3 regions of the Paraburkholderia strydomiana genome follow, and region 3 is predicted to be linked to each of the others. Evidence: riboswitches for the same ligand, from Rfam matches in the RefSeq annotation. Region 3 holds a riboswitch; each other region holds the start of a gene.
What was found. Region 3 has a riboswitch for cobalamin ahead of J2W46_RS13925 (TonB-dependent receptor plug domain-containing protein). Riboswitches for the same ligand answer to the same signal wherever they lie in the genome.
Positions count from the first base shown of each region.

Region 1: it holds a riboswitch for cobalamin, as region 3 does, so the genes downstream of both, cobG (precorrin-3B synthase) here and J2W46_RS13925 (TonB-dependent receptor plug domain-containing protein) in region 3, are expected to answer to the same signal.
Region 2: it holds a riboswitch for cobalamin, as region 3 does, so the genes downstream of both, cobW (cobalamin biosynthesis protein CobW) here and J2W46_RS13925 (TonB-dependent receptor plug domain-containing protein) in region 3, are expected to answer to the same signal.

Region 1 is NZ_JAVDVL010000001.1:249,365-255,590, forward strand. Features, by position in the region: gene J2W46_RS01125 (cobalt-precorrin-5B (C(1))-methyltransferase) at 1-480, opposite strand, end outside; gene cbiE (precorrin-6y C5,15-methyltransferase (decarboxylating) subunit CbiE) at 486-1,745, opposite strand; cobalamin riboswitch at 1,831-2,016, shown strand; gene cobG (precorrin-3B synthase) at 2,100-3,665, shown strand; gene J2W46_RS01140 (precorrin-8X methylmutase) at 3,675-4,301, shown strand; gene J2W46_RS01145 (precorrin-2 C(20)-methyltransferase) at 4,302-5,042, shown strand; gene cobJ (precorrin-3B C(17)-methyltransferase) at 5,039-6,226, shown strand, end outside.
Region 2 is NZ_JAVDVL010000012.1:219,272-225,497, forward strand. Features, by position in the region: gene cobO (cob(I)yrinic acid a,c-diamide adenosyltransferase) at 1-507, opposite strand, end outside; gene J2W46_RS27505 (cobalamin biosynthesis protein) at 504-926, opposite strand; gene cobA (uroporphyrinogen-III C-methyltransferase) at 923-1,690, opposite strand; cobalamin riboswitch at 1,921-2,165, opposite strand; cobalamin riboswitch at 2,235-2,515, shown strand; gene cobW (cobalamin biosynthesis protein CobW) at 2,673-3,776, shown strand; gene cobN (cobaltochelatase subunit CobN) at 3,783-6,226, shown strand, end outside.
Region 3 is NZ_JAVDVL010000004.1:327,350-333,575, forward strand. Features, by position in the region: gene lgt (prolipoprotein diacylglyceryl transferase) at 54-953, shown strand; gene J2W46_RS13900 (SIMPL domain-containing protein) at 1,044-1,772, opposite strand; gene J2W46_RS13905 (EVE domain-containing protein) at 1,976-2,434, opposite strand; RNA gene ssrS (6S RNA) at 2,517-2,698, opposite strand; gene J2W46_RS13915 (cell division protein ZapA) at 2,861-3,175, opposite strand; gene J2W46_RS13920 (ATPase) at 3,172-3,528, opposite strand; cobalamin riboswitch at 3,746-4,026, shown strand; gene J2W46_RS13925 (TonB-dependent receptor plug domain-containing protein) at 4,119-6,044, shown strand; gene J2W46_RS13930 (FecCD family ABC transporter permease) at 6,072-6,226, shown strand, end outside.

The sequences.
Region 1 (6,226 bases), on a different contig from region 3:
GAGCGCTTCGCCGTCCTCAACGCCGATCGTCACTTCGAAACCGCCGCCATAGGCATGCTCGGCAGCGAGTTCTGCAAGATGCTCGCTCATCATTTTGCGCGGCACCGGGTTGATCGCCGGTTCGCCGACGGCGAGCGTCAACCCCGCACGCGTCACCGTGCCCACGCCCGGCCCGGCGCGGAACACCACACCTGGCTCAGGGACCAGACGCACGCGCGCGAACACCACGGCGCCGTGCGTGACATCGGGATCGTCGCCGGCATCCTTGATCGTGCCCGCTTCGGCGCCGTCATCGGTCAACCGGCAGAAGACGAGCGGCATCGGCACATGCTGGCCCTTGGGCAACACGATTTCGGCCACCTCGCTGACCACACCCGCGAGCAGCAGACGCGCGGCCGCCAGCGACGTGGCGGTTGCACAACTGCCGGTCGTGTAGCCGCTGCGCAGCGGTGCGGGTTGTTCAGGCGTTTCGTCGCGCATGAGCGTCACGCCGATGAAGCAGCGTTGAGGTTATCGGCAACACTATGGACGCCGTTGGCAGCGCAACGCTTCACCGCATCGTACAAGGTGATCGGCAGCGCTTGCCGCCACGTATCGAAGCCACCGAGCGGCTGAGCGTCCGCAAGCGCGATTCGCGTGAGCGTGCCGCCATGTTTGTCACGCCATGCGGCGAGCGCCGCCTCGCCTTGCAGCGTGACCGCGTTCGCGACCAGCCGGCCGCCGTCGCGCAAATTGTCCCAGCACGTTTCGAGCACGCCGGGCACTGTTACGCCGCCGCCAATGAACACCGCGTGCGGCGCGGCTAACCCTTCGAGCGCTTGCGGCGCGCGGGCCGCTACGAGTTGCAAGCCCGGCACGCCCAACGCATCGCGATTGTGCTCGATGAAGCGCTGACGCTCCGCGTGCCCTTCGATGGCGATCGCCCGGCAAGTCGGATGCGCGCGCATCCACTCGATGCCGATCGAGCCGCTGCCCGCACCCACGTCCCACAACAATTCGCCGGGCGTCGGTGCAAGTCGCGCGAGCGTGATCGCTCGCACATCGCGTTTGGTGAGCTGGCCGTCGTGACGGAACGCGTCGTCGGGCAGGCCGCAGGTGAGCGGCAGGCGCGGCGCGCCTTCGGTGGCGCGGCATTCGAGCGCGACCAGGTTCAGCGCGGCGACATCGCCCGGGGACCATTGATCCGCGCGGCCGTCGATGCGCCGCTCGTCGTCGCCGCCAAGGTGTTCGAACACGGTCATCCGCGTTGCGCCGAAACCTCGCGCGCTCAGCAGGTCGGCAAGCGCGGCGGGTGTGCGCCCGTCCGCGCTGAGCACGAACACGCGTGCGCGGTCATGCAAATAAGCGTTCAGCGTGGGCAACGGCCGACCAACCACCGACACCGTGGCCACATCCTGCAACGGCCAGCCGAGCCGCGCCGCCGCGAGCGATAACGACGACGGCGCGGGCAACACGCGCAGTTCGCTGGGCGGCAACTGCCGAGCCAGCGTCGCGCCGACGCCGAACAGCATCGGATCGCCGCTCGCCAGCACGCAAACGGGGCCGCCGCGCTCGGCCAGAAGCGGCGCGAGATCGAATGGGCGCGGCCACTCGGCGCGGCGCGCGGCCAGCCGCGCGGGCAACATCGACAGATGACGTTCGCCGCCGTAAATCACCGACGCCTCGAGCAACGCACGCCGTGCGGGCCGCCCCAAACCGGCGAAGCCGTCGTCGCCAATGCCCACTATCGTCAGCCACGCCGACATGCACCCTTCCTCATTTTGTATCTCAAACAATGCACTGCGCCACGCCGGTCAAAGCGTCCAGCCTCGTTGTGCTATCCGAAAAAAGGCATAATACAGCCGCCGGTGCCCTTCGGGGCCTAACAGGGAACACAGCGGGAAGATTACCGCTGTGGCTGCCCCCGCAACTGTATGCAGCGAGTCCGCCTGCGCTTGGCGCCACTGGTTAAACCGGGAAGGCCGCAGCGGACGACGACCTGCCAGCCAGGAGACCTGCCGGCCAGACTGTTCGTGCCAGCCAACATCGGGCGGGGTGTACCGATGCCGCAGCAATGCCGTTTTGACCGCTTGCTCGGGCCGTCGCGCGACGCTAACCCGGTGTCCGTCTTGAATCCAGCTTCGCCCTCCACTGTCTTGCCCGACGCGGCATCTGCGCTGCGGCCCTCGGCGTGTCCGGGCCTGCTGCGGATCGTGGCGGCGCGCGACGGCGGTATTTGTCGGATCAAGCTGCCAGGCGGCGAATTGAGCGCGGCTCAAGCCGAAGCGATCGCCAACGCGAGCGCGCAGCATACGGCGGGTGTGATCGAACTGACGAATCGCGCGAATCTGCAATTGCGCGGTGTTCGGGCCGGCCATGAAGCTGCGCTGGTCGCCACGCTGATCGATGCGGGGCTCGGACCGAGCGCTGCAAGCGGCTCTGCAGGAGCGGGCGGTAGCGCGCCGACCGATTCCGTCGAAGACGATCACGATCACGGTCACGATCGCGATCGCGATCGAAACGCGCACGCACTCGATGCAGCCGCCGCTGACGACGTGCGCAACGTCATGATCAGCCCCACTGCCGGACGCGACCCATGCGCACTGTTCGACACCAGACCTCTGTGCACCGCCCTTCTCACGCTGCTGCAAAGTGAAGCGCGTTTCGCGGCACTATCGCCGAAATTCGCGTTATTGGTCGACGGCGGCGAGCGGCTCGCGAGAGTGGACCACCCGCATGACGTGTGGCTCGCGGCAGCACAAGATTCGGCCGGAGCGGTGCGCTTCGTGTTCGGGCTCGCGGGCTGCCCGACCGTGGATGCAAACGCGAGCGCAAACACGCACATCGGCGGGAAGTCACCATCATCAGGCAACGCTGCGAACTCGTCCGAAAGATTGCATGCGGATGCGACAGGCGCGTTGGCCTCGGTGCTGCCGTCGCAAGTTCCGGCGCTCGTGCGCGCGTTGCTGCATACGTTTCTCGATCTTGCCGCTGCCGACGCCACGCGTATGCGTCACCTGCTCGACACGCATTCGGCGGACGCGATATTGCAGCATGCGCAAACCTACGTGGATTTTCCATTGACACGCGACGCGACGCTCGCCGGCTGGCGTCGCAGCACGACCGCCGATGCCTCGCTGCGCCTCGGCGCACATGAGCAACGCGCCGCGGATACATGGCATGCCGGCGGTCAACCGCCGCTCGGCCGTATCGATGCGGCCACGCTGCACGGCCTCGCCGCGCTCGCGCAACAACATGGCGACGGCACGCTGCGCATCACGCCGTGGCAAAGCGTGCTGCTGCCCGATATCCGGACGCTCTCAGTGCCCGTTGTGCTTGCCGCGCTGAACGCGCTGGGCCTCGCATGCGATTGCGCCGAAGCCATCACACACCTGATCGCGTGCGCCGGTTCCACTGGCTGCGCGAAAAGCCTCGCGGATACCAAAGCCGACGCATTGAATCTCGCGAAGCGCCTGCCCGCCGGCGTCGACGTGCATTTGAGCGGATGCCCGCGCTCATGTGCTGCCGCGCATTGCGCGCCGTTTACGATGCTCGCCGCGGCGCCCGGCATGTATGACCTTTTTCGACGCGACCAGGGCCCCGGCTTCGGTCGATGCGTCGCGCGCCAACTGACAGTCGAACAGGCCGCCGAGACGATCGCGCGCCTTGTTCGAAGCGACACATGAGTGACACCGATGCTTGATTACATTCGCGACGGTCAGGAGATCTATCGCCAGTCTTTCGCGACGATCCGCGCCGAAGCCGACCTGTCGCGCATTCCTGCCGACCTCGAAAAACTCGCGGTGCGCGTGATCCACGCGTGCGGGATGGTCGATGTGATCGACGATCTCGCGTTCTCCGAACATGCCGGCACAGCAGGCCGCACGGCGCTCGCGCAAGGCGCGCCGATTCTCTGCGACGCCGGCATGGTCGCGCAAGGCATCACGCGCGCGCGGTTGCCGGCGAACAACGACGTGATCTGCACACTCACACATGAACGAGTGCCTGCACTCGCCCGCGAACTCGGCAATACGCGCTCGGCCGCCGCGCTCGAATTGTGGCGCCCGCATCTGGGCGGCAGCGTCGTCGTGATCGGCAATGCGCCGACTGCCCTCTTCCATCTGCTCGATATGCTCGACGCCGGTGCGCCGAAGCCCGCGCTGATTCTGGGCTTTCCGGTCGGCTTTGTCGGCGCAGCGGAATCGAAAGCGATGCTCGCAGAGAATAGCCGTGGCGTGCCGTATGTCGTCGTGCATGGCCGGCGCGGCGGCAGCGCGATGGCTGCGGCCGCTGTCAACGCGCTGGCAACGGAGGTCGAATAAATGACGGCGCAACAACGTGCAGGGCGTCTATATGGACTCGGTGTCGGTCCAGGAGACCCGGAACTCATCACGCTAAAGGCATTGCGTCTGCTCAAGGCAGCAGCCGTAGTCGCCTACTTCGTCGCGAAAGGCAAGAAGGGCAACGCGTTCAGCATCATCGAGGCGCATTTGCACGACACGCAGCAGCAACTGCCGCTCGTGTATCCCGTCACGACCGAAGCGCTTGAGCCGCCGCTCTCGTATGAAGCGATCATTGCCGACTTCTACGACACCGCGGCCGACATAGTCGGGGCGCATCTGGATGCGGGGCGCGACGTCGCCGTGATCTGCGAAGGCGATCCGTTCTTCTACGGCTCGTACATGTATCTGCACGACCGGCTCGCGGCGCGCTACGAGAGCGAAGTGGTGCCGGGCGTCTGCTCGATGCTCGGCGGCGCGGCCGTGCTCGGTGCGCCGCTCGTGTATCGCAACCAGAGCCTGTCGGTGCTCTCGGGCGTGCTGCCGGAAGACGAACTGCGCCGCCGTCTTGCGGATGCAGACGCCGCTGTCGTGATGAAACTCGGGCGCAATTTCGACAAGGTGCGGCGCGTGCTCGGCGAACTCGGACTCGCGCACCGCGCGCTGTACGTCGAGCGGGCGACGATGGGCAACCAGCGTATCGTCCCGCTCGCCGAAGTGGACCCGATGGCGTCGCCGTATTTCTCGCTGCTCGTCGTGCCGGGGGAAAAATGGCAAGGATGATGCCGCCCGCCATCGTCATTCTCGGCGCGGGCGCGCTGGATACCGCGCGGCGCATTCAGACGCTGTATGCGGATTCGCAGGTGCATGCGCTGCAAGGCCGCGTTGAAGCCGATGTCGCGTACGCCGAACTGAGCCCGCATCTGCGCGACCTGTATGCACGTGGCACGCCGATTGTCGCGCTGTGCGCGGCCGGCATCGTGATTCGCTGCGTGGCGCCGCTGCTGTCGAACAAGGGCGCCGAGCCGCCGGTGCTCGCCGTCGCCGAAGACGGCAGCGCCGTCGTGCCGTTGCTCGGCGGCCTCGCTGGCGTCAACGTGATGGCGCGCGAGATTGCCGCCGCACTTGCCATACCGCCTGCAATCACCACGAGTGGCGAGTTGCGGTTCGGCACCTGTGTGCTCAATCCACCGGATGGTTATGCGCTTGCCGATATCGGCCAGGGTAAGCGTTTCGTGTCGGACCTGCTCGCCGGCGAAAGCACGCGGGTCGAAGGCGACGCGCCGTGGCTCGACAATGCGCAACTGCCGCGCTCGCCATCCGCGCGGCTGGCGATTCGCATCACGCCTCGCGCGTGGAATGGACGCGACGACGAGCTTGTGATTCATCCTCGCAGTGTGGTCGCAGCGGTGGCGCTTGAGGCTGTCGCTTCAACGCCCGCACAGGCAAACAGCGCGGCGACATCAACCGCATACAAGAACGCCGCCGCCGAAATCGCGGCTCGTGTGCGCAACTCACTCGAAGCGCACGGCCTCGCGTCTCTTTCGCTTGCCGCGTTGCTTGGCTCATCGGAACACATGGCAGAACCGGCGCTTGCCGAAGCGGCCGCGCTGCTGAACGTGCCGCTGCGTTTTACGGGTTGCGACGCCGCAATCGGCGAATCACCGGCCAGCCTTTTACGCGCCGCCCTGCGCATTCCCTACGAGACGTTGCACGACGATCATGTGCAAGGCATCGCCCTCGCTCTATCGCCGCTCGCGGTCGATCCCGGCACGATAGGACGGGCGCGCGGCCGGCTGACGGTGATCGGCCTCGGCCCCGGCAGCGCGGAACTGATGGTGCCCGCGGCGCGTAAGGCGCTCGACCAGGCCACCGATATTCTCGGCTATGAGACGTACGTGAAAATGGCCGGCCCGCTGCGCGCCGGCCAACGCGTGCACGGCACCGATAATCGCGAGGAAATGCAG
Region 2 (6,226 bases), on a different contig from region 3:
CGCATCGGGCGCGTGGCGGCCGGTCACGACCACATGCAGCATCGCCGGACGCGCGTTGATGACGGACAGCACTTCGTCGAGCGGCAGATATTCGTACTTGAGCACGGTGTTCAGTTCGTCGAGGATGACCATCTGATAGTCGCCGCTTTCGATCATCCTGCGTGCTTCGTCCCAGCCTTTGCGTGCGGTGGCCATGTCGGCGTCGCGGTTCTGCGTGTTCCAGGTGTAGCCGTCGCCCATCGTCACGAAGTCACAGTTGGCAATAGCGCCGAGGAAGTCGCGCTCCGACGTATGCAGCGCGCCCTTGATGAACTGCACGACGCCAAGCCGCATGCCGTGGCCGAGCACACGCACAGCCATGCCGAAAGCGGCGGTTGTCTTGCCCTTGCCGGTGCCGGTGTTGACGATCAGCAGGCCCTTTTCGACGGTCGCGTTGGCCTGCTTTTTTTCGTGGCCTTCGCGCCGGCGTTCGGTCATGCGTTGATGCGATTCGGGATCGGTCTTCATGGAAGGTCCTGTGAGATGGTGGTGACACTGTGTGCTGGCGCTGGTGCGGTCGATGCGATCGCCACGGTGACACCAGCGTAAACGGTTTTGCGAGCGATCAGATGTGCGGTGCAACGGGCGGCCACCGCAAGCAGCGCGCACGGTTCGCATACGCCGTCCACGCCGAGATGCTCGCGCGCGGCAGCCGACGGTTCGTGAACGTCAATCGCGAGAATCTGCTCGCGGCTGAACACTTGCAGCGTGAACCCGTGACGCGCGCAGAACTCCAGCAGGCCCGGCTCGTCGGCTTTCGTTTCAATAGAGGCTACCGTTGCAATCTGTTCGAACGTGTGCGAACCGAGCGCGGCGCGCACCGCCGTTTCGATCTCGTCCGCCGATGTGTACAGGCGGCAACCGATGCCCACGCTAAGCGTTTTCATTTCGCGTCCGGCGAAGATGCCGCATCTGATGAGCTTGCCGCGGCGGCACGCGCGAGCGCGAGCGACGCCACGCCGCCTATCACCACGATCGCAGGCGAGCCGAGTCCCGCGCGCGCGACGGCATCGGCGAATTCACCAAGCGTCGAAAGCGCATGGCGTTGCTCGGGACGCGTAGCCGATTCGATCGCCGCACACGGCGTGTCGGCGCGCATGCCGGCTGCGAGCAATGCGCTGACGATATCCTTCAGCCGCCGCATGCCCATGTAGATGACGAGCGTCATGTGAGTGGCGGCGAGCGCGCCCCAGTCCGGCTCGCTGCTGCCCGCACCGTGGCCGGTCACGAAGATCACGCCTTGCGCGTGATCGCGGTGTGTAACCGGAATGCCGATAGCTGCGGGCGCCGCGATTCCGGCTGTGATACCGCTGATGATCTCCACCTCGATTCCGGCCGCATGCAGCGCCTGCTGCTCTTCGCCGCCTCTGCCGAATACGAACGGATCGCCGCCCTTGAGTCGCGCGACGCCGCGCCCAGCATGCAGATGATCGAGCATTTGCGCGACGATGCCTTCTTGCGGCGTCGACGGATGACCGCCGCGTTTGCCGACATAAACAATGGACGCGTCGGCGCGCGCGAATTGCAGCACGTCGGGATTGACGAGATCGTCGACGAGTATCACGTCGGCTTGTCCGAGGGCGCGCGTTGCCTTCAACGTCATCAGTTCGACGTCGCCGGGCCCTGCGCCGATCAGCCACGCGCGTGTCATCGCGCCTCGCTAACCGTGCACGGCAACGACGTTGCGCGCTCCGCCGGCGTACGCCATGCAGTGCGGCACGCGAACGGGCCCAGGTGATTGGAGATCGAAGTCATTCAAGCGGTGTCTTCACGCACGACGGCACGCGCGGGTGCGAACCCGGTTGCCAGATAGTGCTTCAGCGCCTTCACATCCGTCCCTCGCGGATTCCGGCTGCCGGCGGCGTGACGTCGAGAAACGCACGGTCGCCTCCGCATCTGGCCGGTATCCGGGCTGGCGGCCTCACGCGCTTTGCCTTCCCGCCCGCATTCATTCGAATGTATCGGACAGTGGCATCGAAAACGCATGCGCGGTGCAGCATGAACATTGCACCGCAGGTCGCTTACCGTTGCGGGGACAGCACAGGTTGAGCGCGGGAGCGCTGCCTGTTTCCCGTTTAACTGCACACGCGAATGCATGTGCGGGCACCAAACGCGCGCATACGATAGCACACGAGAAGCCCGTGCGATAAGCGCGCCGGGCCCGCGTTTCCTTGACGGCGCCAGACGGTCGGCCTAAACTCGCACGCACTTCTGGTGCTCGTGTGCGCGCTCGTGCGCATGCAGTTAAACGGGAAACAGGGCGCCCGCCTGTCACGGTTTGGGTCAACCTGTGCTGCCCCCGCAACGGTAAGCGAAAAGTGACGTCACGGCGGTTCGCGTGGCGTCGCAGTGCCGGCTTCGGTGTCCACGCGCAAGGCCGCGTGGGCATATCACCACTGGGCGAGAAATCACTCGTCCGGGAAGGGGAAGCGGCGCTTTCGCCAGCCCGGATACCGGCCGGAACACGAAGGGCGAACGCCGCGGGGATGCGGCGCTGCGCTCATGCCCTCACACCCGTTTTCTGCGTTTTTCCTGTTGTAGCAAGGCCGTCGTTCATGCCCGAGGCACGCGCTGAACCTCATGCGTGCGGACTACGCCGGCCGGCGCCTGCAACTCCTGGGATGGACCTCACGATGCAAACTCAAATGCGCAAGATCCCCGTCACCATCGTCACGGGCTTTCTCGGCAGCGGCAAAACCACTCTGTTGCGGCACATTCTTCAGCACGCGGGCGGCAAGCGCATCGCGGTGATCGTCAACGAGTTCGGCGAACTTGGAATCGACGGCGAAATCCTGAAGGGTTGCGGCATCGGTTGCGACGAGAATGGCGTCGAAACGGAAGGGCAATTGTATGAACTCGCGAACGGTTGCCTCTGCTGCACGGTGCAGGAGGAGTTCTTTCCGGTGATGGAAAAGCTCGTTGAGCGCCGTGAGCAGATCGACCATGTGCTGATCGAGACATCGGGTCTCGCGTTGCCGAAGCCTCTCGTACAGGCGTTCAACTGGCCGCAGATCAAAAACAGTTTCACCGTCGATGCGGTGATTACCGTGGTCGACGGTCCCGCTGCCGCGAGCGGCCAGTTCGCAGAAAACCCGCTCGCTGTCGATGCGCAGCGCAAAGCCGATCCGAATCTGGATCATGAATCGCCGCTGCACGAATTGTTCGAAGATCAGTTGGCTTCGGCCGATCTGGTGATTCTGAACAAAACAGATCTGCTCGATGAGGTTCGTCAGAATGCGGTCGAAGCCGTGATCCGCGAGGAGATTCCGCCGCAAGTGAAGGTCGTGCGCGCGCACATGGGGCAGCTCGATCTGCACACGCTGTTCGGACTCGAAGCCGCATCGGAAGAAACGATTCACTTGCGCCACGACCATCACGGTTCGGCGGACGACGCGGACCATCACCACGATGAATTCGATTCGGTAGTGGTGCATGCAAACGTGCTGTCGCGTGAAGCAGTAATCGCCGCACTGCAAACGCTTGTTCAGAGCAACACGATCTACCGTGTAAAGGGTTTCGCGGCGTTGCCGGGCGCAGCAATGCGTCTCGTGATTCAGGGCGTGGGCCGGCGCTTCGACAGCTATTTCGACCGGCGCTGGCAACCTGGCGAGGCGGGCGAAAGCCGCTTCGTGCTGATCGGTGAAGACCTCGATCAAGCCGCGCTGCAGCGCGCGTTCGACGCGGCGCTGGGCGTGTCGAACGCTCAGGTGCCGGGCGTCGCAGCGCAGCAGGCGTAAGCGCACATGCATCTTCTGCGCACCACGCCGGGCGGTTTCGTCGACGATACGCAAGGCGTGATCCGTATCGATCAGCGGCCTGCGGATATCGTCGTGCTCAGTTCTGCGGACACCACGTTGTCGCTGCTGGCAAGCGTGTTTCCTCGTCTCGGCGACGGCTTTCCGAGCGTGCGCCTCGCGAACGTGACGTATCTGCGGCAACCGGCGTCGGTGGATTTCTACGTCGAAGATGTGCTGCAACACGCGCGCGTCGTCGTAGTCGATCATCTTGGCGGCGAAGCGTATTGGCCGTACGGTATCGAACAGGTCGTCGCGCTAGCGGAGCGCAAACAGCAAACGCTCGCGATGTTTTCGGGCGATCTGCAGGAAGATCCCAATCTGCTTGCGCGCAGCACCGCGGACGCGGATCTGTGCCATCAGTTGTGGCGTTATTTGCGGGAAGGCGGTCCCCAGAATGCCGAGGCGTTTCTGCGCTGCATCGCGCATCGCGCGCTCGGTTGGGGACACGAGCCTGCGCCGCCCCGCGCGTTGCCGGCCGCGTCGCTTTACCATCCACAACGCGACACGCCGACAATCGCCGACTGGCAAGCGCGCTGGCGGCACGATGCGCCCGTCGCGGCGATACTGTTCTACAAGGCGCATCTTCAGGCGGCCAACACAGCGGTGTTCGACGCGCTGATCGAAGCTCTCGACGCACAAGGCGTGAACCCGCTGCCAATCGCGATTACGTCGTTGAAGGACGCGGTGAGTCGCGAAGTCGTGCAGTCGTTGTGCGCGCAACATGACGCGGCGCTCGTACTCAACACAACAGCGTTCGCCGCTTCTGCGATCGATGATCCCGAACCGCTCGCGCTCGCCGGCGACGCGCCTGTGCTTCAGGTGATTCTGAGCGGCGGCAACCGCGAGGACTGGCTTAAGGACAATCAGGGCCTTAATTCGCGCGACATCGCCATGCATATTGCGCTGCCCGAAGTGGACGGGCGCATCATCACGCGCGCGATCAGTTTCAAAGGACTCGCGTATCGCTGTCCGCATACGGAAGTCGACGTGGTGCGTTATCAGCCCGATCGCGAACGCGTAGACTTTATTGCCGAGTTGAGCCGCCGCTGGTGCCGCCTGCGCTCGCTTGACAACGCGGACAAGAAACTCGCGCTGATTCTCGCCAACTATCCGATGAGCGAGGGTCGCATTGGGAATGGCGTCGGACTGGATACGCCGGCGTCGGTGGTCGGCATTCTGTCGATGTTGCGCGACGAAGGCTATCGCGTGGCAACCGTGCCCGATAACGGCGACGCGCTATTGCAGAAGCTGACCGAGGGCGTGACGAACGATCCGGTGGTGCGCGATCTGCGGCCCGCTTTGCAAAGCTTTGCGCTGGCCGATTACCTCACCCATTTCAACGCGCTGCCCGCCGAAGCGCGCAACGCGCTGAATGCGCGCTGGGGCTCGCCAGAGCACGACCCGAGCGTGCGGCGCGGCCGTTTCATGATTGCGGGTTGGCGTTGCGGCCACGTATTCGTCGGCATTCAGCCGTCGCGTTCGCGCGAGCAGGGCGATTACGCGAGCTATCACGACGCCGAACTCGTGCCGCCGCATGCGTATCTCGCGTTCTATTTCTGGCTGCGTCATCAGTTCGGCATCGACGCGGTCGTGCATGTCGGCAAGCATGGCAACCTCGAATGGCTGCCCGGCAAGAGTGTTGCGTTGAGCGATACCTGCTGGCCAGATCTGATTCTCGGGCCCATGCCGCATCTATATCCGTTCATTGTCAACGATCCGGGCGAGGGCAGTCAGGCCAAGCGCCGCGCGCAAGCCGTGATCGTCGATCATCTGATGCCGCCGCTCACGCGCGCCGGAAGCTACGGTCCGTTGCAGGACCTCGAGCGCCAGGTCGACGAATACTATGAAGCGCTGATGGTCGACCCGCGCCGCTCGAAACTATTACGGCGCACGATTCTCGCGACTATCGTCGAACATAAGCTCCATGAAGAATTGAGCCTGTCCGAGCCGAAGGGTGAAGACGACGAAGATGCGTTACTCACGCGCGTCGATGCGTGGCTGTGTGAATTGAAAGAAGCGCAGATTCGCGATGGTTTGCACACGTTCGGCCAATCGCCGCAAGTAGTGCAACGACGCGATACGCTGCTTGCGTTAGCGCGCTTTCCCGTCGGCGATGGGCAAGGTGGCAACGCAGGGTTGATCGATGCGCTGGCGCGCGATCTGCAGATCGATCACTTTTTCGACCCGCTATCGGTGGATTGGTCCGCGGCCTGGACCGGCCCGCGTCCTGACATTCTGCAACAGGTCAGCGATGCGCCCTGGCGGCATTGCGGCGATACGCGCGAGCGTCTGGAACTGTTCGCAGCGGAAATGCTGCGGAGCCTATGCGAGCCGCAAGCGCATACGGATACAGATACGTCGAGCGCATTGGCGAAGGCGCCGCTGCCGCA
Region 3 (6,226 bases):
GCGCCTTATCGATACAAACTAGTTTCTGAACCCGAACTGCCCATAACAACACGATGCTCATTCACCCGAATTTCGACCCCGTTGCCATTCATCTGGGGCCGCTCGCCGTGCGCTGGTATGGACTGATGTACCTCGTCGCGTTCATCGCGGCGATCGTCGTCGGCCGGCTGCGGCTGCGTTTGCCGTTCGTCGCGGCGCAAGGCTGGACACCCAAAGATATCGACGACATGCTGTTTTACGGCGTGCTCGGCACGATCCTCGGGGGCCGGCTCGGCTACGTGCTGTTCTATAAAGCGAGCTTTTATTTCGCGCATCCGCTCGACATCTTCAAGGTGTGGGAAGGCGGCATGTCGTTTCACGGCGGGTTTCTCGGCGTGACGCTCGCCATGGTGCTGTTCGCCTATCAGCGCAAACGCTCGTGGCTGCAAGTCACCGACTTCGTCGCGCCGATGGTGCCGACAGGACTGGCGGCAGGGCGTCTCGGCAACTTCATCAACGGCGAGTTGTGGGGGCGCGTGACCGATCCGTCGGCGCCGTGGGCGATGCTCTTTCCAGGCGCCGCGCCCGACGACGCCGCATGGCTCGCCGCGCATCCGCAACTGGCCGCGCAATGGAAGCTGAACGAAGTCTTCACGCAATATCACATGCTGCCGCGTCACCCGTCAGAGCTGTATGAGATCGCGCTCGAGGGCGTCGCGCTTTTCTTCGTGCTGTTCTTCTTCTCGCGTAAGCCAAGGCCGCTCGGCGCTATTTCGGCGGTGTTCCTGATCGGTTATGGCCTCGCGCGCTTTACGGTCGAATTCGCCCGTGAGCCCGACGACTTCCTGGGCCTGCTTGCCATGGGTCTCTCCATGGGCCAATGGCTTTCGTTGCCGATGATCCTCGTTGGCATTGCGATGCTCGTGTGGTCGTATCGTCGCAGTCCCGGCGAACCTGCGCACGCGCTGCCGTAGCGCGGCACGTTGTGCTCTGAATAGAAAACGCCACGGCATGCCGTGGCGTTTTTCTTTTGCCGCCGCATGGGGCGGCAGGTGGACAGCGCATTACTTCATCTGCACCGAGCCCGACACATTCACCGTTACCGTCGACGTGCCGCCTTCAATCGGCACAGCGGCCGACATCTTGGCGTCGGCGCCCATGGCGCGCGCGCTCATCATCATGACGGGCCGCGGCATGGCGCCGTTATGTCCGACGTTGACCTCGCGAATCGAATAACCGCTGTAGCCGAACGCCTGCGCGGACGAAGCCGCCTGCTCACGGAACGATTTGATTGCATCGCCAGTCAGCTTTTGTTCAGCGGCGCGCTGCGCCGCGGGCGACAGCGAGAACTGCACATTGCCGACCTGCATGATGGGCGCCATTTGCCCTGCAAGCTTCGACGCCGCGGCGAAGTCGTGCGATTCGAGCACGACCTCCGTGCGGCCGCGCCATGCGGAGATACGGCCATCGCGATCGGTAGACGGGTAAATCGAGAACGAACCTGTGCGTGCGGTCACGCCACTCACGCCTTTGGCTTTTTGCAATGCCGAATCGGCACGCTGGTTCAGCGTTGAAGTAAGAGCCGACGGATCGCTCGCTTCCTGCTCGTAAAAGAGCGTGATTTCGACGACGTCTTGAGGCACTTCCGCGCTGGCCTGCGCGTTCAGCGACAGCACGCCGGCCGGTTGATAGGGCGCGACGCTCTGCGCGCGTGCCATAGCGGGCGTGAGCACGAGGGCTGCAGGCGCGGCGCAGACGAGCGCGAAAGCGAGTGCACGTGCGGTGTTTTTCATCTGTGTGGAACTCCTTGCTTGAACAGGATTGCGCACGATCCGGCAGGCGCGATGCAACGGCACGGCGCTGTGTGCGCCGTTGGTAGTCCGTTTGCAAGTGCGTTAGGCGCTTGTAACCTGAGCTTGGTTCCCCAATTTAACCGTGCGATGAGCATCGGTGAGCGACATCGTTCGTGGCGCCGTTGCAGCAAGCACCGGCGAACTCAGGCGAGTCGCTTCGTGATGAAGCGCCACTCGGCTTCGGTGACGGGCGTGATGGACAGACGGTTGCCTCTCGCCAGCACGCGCATGTCTTTCAGCTCGTCGTGCTCGCGCAATGCGGCGAGCGGAATCAACGGAACCTTCTTCTTGAAGACCACGTCGACGAGCAGCCAGCGCGGCGTTTCCTGCGACGACTTGGGATCGTAATAAGGACTCTTCTTGTCGAACTGAGTCGGGTCCGGGTAAGCGGTAGACGCTACCTCGGCGATCCCGGCGATGCCAGGCTCGGGACAACTCGAGTGATAGAACAGCACGCCGTCGCCGACCTGCATCGCGTCGCGCATGAAGTTGCGCGCCTGATAGTTGCGCACGCCGGTCCACGGCAACGTGCGGTGCGGTGCGTTGGCAAGATGGTCGATGCTTGCTTCGTCCGGTTCGGACTTCATTAGCCAGTAGCGCATGAATCGAAAGGAACGTTAAGGTTGGAAAAGCCGGAGCCCAAACAAAAACGGCACCGGACAGTAGTCCGATGCCGTTCCAAATAAGGTCCCCGCCTTGGCCGCTAGGCCGGCATCCTGAACCGGGGGTTCAGAATTGGTCGCAGTTAGCAGCACTTCGGGTACATCAGACAGAGTGACGCGCACGCCCGTGCTACAAATTTCCGCAACCGTGCACATGGCATTGGTTCAAGGAATATATGACCTTGGCGAACCAGGCAGGGAAGCTAAACCGATGAAGCTAAAACCATTCAGGTGAAACGTTTGCCGAGTGTGCTCGTGCATGCTCTCACGCGCTTTGCTCAGCTGCTACGTGTGCCACCTGGTTGAATCTGCAGCCGACCCGAAGACCGGCCACTTCTACTTCCAGACACGTTGCAAACTTGCTGCTTACTGCATGGTGTACTGCTCGATCACAGTACCCAGTTGTTCGTTCATTTGATGCATTGTACGCCTGATTTCTTCAGCGGGAAATGCTTCTCCGTGACGCACGCTCGATTGCAGCTTAAGCAGTTCCGATGCCAGCGACAGCGCAGCCATGACAGCAATACGATCCGTGCCGCGCACGTTGCTGTTATTGCGGATCTTCGACATTTCGGCGTCGACTCGTGCGACTGCTTCAAGCAGCGCGCCTTCCGTTTCCGGCGAGCAGGCGAGGCGATAGGGCACGCCGAGAATCGATACTTCGATCTGCTTGGTGGTCATGCATTTTCTCCATGGCGAGTGGCGTCGCTCTCCGCTTCGACTTCATGCTGAGCGGGCTCGAGCAGATCGAGCTGGTTGTCCGGCTCGTTGTGCCCGCGAGCGCGCGGCAATTTTTCGAGGATCGCATTGAGCCGCACTTGAGCGTCGTCGATCTTGGCCGACAGCGCGTCGCGCTCCGCTTGCAGTGCATCGCGTTCCTCGCGCACCATGGCAAGTTCCGTGCGCGTGGCTTCTGCCTCGGCGCGCGACTGGGCGAGCTGCTCTTCAAGCGCAACACGCGCTTCGTTGTGGCGCTGGCTGATCGCTATCAGCTTGCCGATATTCTGTGAGAGTGTTTCGAGTTCGGTGAGCATGTGCTGCGTCCTCTAAAGACCTCGCATTTTAGCGCGGAATGCCGCACGTTCCGACATTTGTCTCGTTTCGAGACGTAACAACACCGCTTTATGCAGGCTTTTTTCGACTGAAGATGAAAAAGTACTCGTGTGTCACAGATCGCGTCGGACAATACTCTGCTCCTGTCCGAATCATCGCTGTCGTGACCCGCATTCTTGACTGGCCCCGAGGCCGCTCATACACTGGCCGCACTCTGGTGCCCGCGCGCGCAATTCATTGCGCGTGCAGTTAAACGGGAAGCAGGGCGCGCCGTTCACCTGAACGCGCGAACCTGCGCTGCCCCCGCAACGGTAAGCGACCGCATTCGCTTTGCACTTCGTGCTTTGCAGTTCGCGTTTGCAGTTCGATCCCCATCGCGTGTTCCAGTTCAACATGCGAGTGTGCCACTGCGCGTCACGCGTGGGAAGGCGGGATCGAGCGTCGTCAGCCCGGATACCGGCCAGAGGGAGAGGCGCGCGCCCGCGAAATGAAGTCAAAAGCGCTCGCGCCTCGTTACGCGACGGCCTGCGGGGAAGCGGGCCGCGCACGCCATCCACGGGAAACTTCACTCATGCTGTCCCCTATCGCCCGCGCGGCGCTGCTCGCATTTGCAGGGCTGCCGCAGCTCGCGCATGCGCAAGCCGCCGACAGTTTGCCTGCGCCGTCGGTTGCAGTCGCACCTGTCGCACCAGTCGCTACGAGCGCTGTATCCGTCGCTATCGCCGAATCATCGCCTGCTGTTTTGTCGCCCGTCGTCGTCACCGCCGAGCGCGGACCTCAAGCGCTCGCCGACACGATTCCGCAAACGTCGCTATTCGATCAGCAGGACATTGCCGACACCACCGCAACCGATCTGCCGGGTCTGCTGCAACTCGCGCCCGGCGCGCAAATCTCGCGCACAGGTGGCCCCGGTTCGACAGCAAGCCTGTATTTGCGCGGCGCGTCGTCGACGCAATCGCTGATTCTCATCGACGGTGTGCGCGTCGATTCCGTGAGTCTCGGCACCGCGCAAATCGGGCAGATTCCGCTCGATCAGGTCGACCACGTCGAAGTAGTGAACGGCAACGTGTCGGCCTTGTATGGCTCGGGCGCGATCGGAGGCGTGGTCCAGGTGTTCACGAAAGACGGCGGCGATCATCCGCCGCGTTTCAATTTTTCCGTGGGCTACGGCAGCTACCACACGCAGACGCAACAGGTGGGCGCGAACGGCGCGTTGGATAAGGACGGCCGCACGACCTTCAACATCTCGCTCGCGCGTTCGAAAGACGACGGTTTTTCCGCGCTCAATCCTCGTGAGGCGCCGAACGCGAACCCCAATGCGAACGGCTATCTGAACGAGAGCATCTCCGCTTCGCTGCGCCATAAGTTCACCGACAACTGGGACGCGGGCGTCCGCTATCTGCAGTCGAACGGCAACAACAGCTACGACAATGCGTACGGCGAGCCGACCGATCTGAACAATCTGTACACGAAAGTGCGTCAGTTGTCCGCCTTCGCTAACGGCAAGCTAACGGACTGGTGGACCACGCACTTCATCGTTGCGCAGGGCGACGACCGCAGCGTGTCGAACACCAACGGTCTGTATAACGGCCGCTTCGACACCGACAATCGACAGTACACCTGGCAAAACGATTTCGCGCTGGCCGCGCAGCAGAAACTGCAGGTCGGCTACGAGCATCTGGACCAGAGTCTCGACTCCGATACGTTTGCCGCGCCCACTCGTCATGTCGACTCGGGCTTCGCCGGTTATACGGCACGCTTCGGGCGCAACCAGATCCAGGCCAACCTGCGGCGCGACCAGTACTCCGATTTCGGCGGAGCGAACAGTTACTATCTCGGCTATGGCTTCGACATCACGTCGCGCTGGAAGCTAAGCGCAAGCTATTCCAGTTCGTTTCGCGCGCCGAGCTTCGACGATCTGTACTATCCGCTGAGCGGTAGTCCGTCCATCCAGCCGGAGCGCAGTCATTCGATCGAAGCAGCGTTGCAGTACGCATCCAATGCGCTCGGTGTGATGCGTTTGAGTGCTTTCCAGACGCGTTATTCGAATCTGATCGACTATGAGCAGGTGACGCCGGGGATCTATCTGGCCGAAAACGTGGGCCATGCAAAAGTGCAAGGACTCGAAGGATCGTGGAGCGGACATGTAGGCAAGACCGACGTGCGCGCGTCGGTGACGCTGCAAAACCCGGTCGACCTCGACAACGATACCGACCTCGTGCGGCGAGCGCGGCGTTTCGCGTCGCTGACGGTGAATCGCAGTATCGCAGGATGGCGCGTGGGCGGTGAGTGGATCGTGAGCGGTCCGCGCGAAGACAGCAGCGGCAAGCTCGGCGGCTACGGTGTCGTCAACCTGGCTGCGCGCTACAACGTCACGAAGGCATGGTACGTGGCCGCGCAAATCCAGAATGTGTTCAACAAGGACTATGAAACGGCCTACTCGTATAACTCGCCGCGGCGCGGTGCCTATGTCACGGTCGGCTGGCAACAGCAGTGATGCCTGCGCCGTGCTGGGAACGCGCCGATGAGCCGTCATGAAGGTTCGATGCCCGCCACGCTTCACGCGATGACTGCGAAGCGCGCCGCCGCGATCTGGCTCGTACTTGCTGTCGCCGCGCTTGCCGTATTGATGGCGTCGCTCGCATTGGGCAGTGTGTCGCTCGCGCCCGCGCGCGTGAT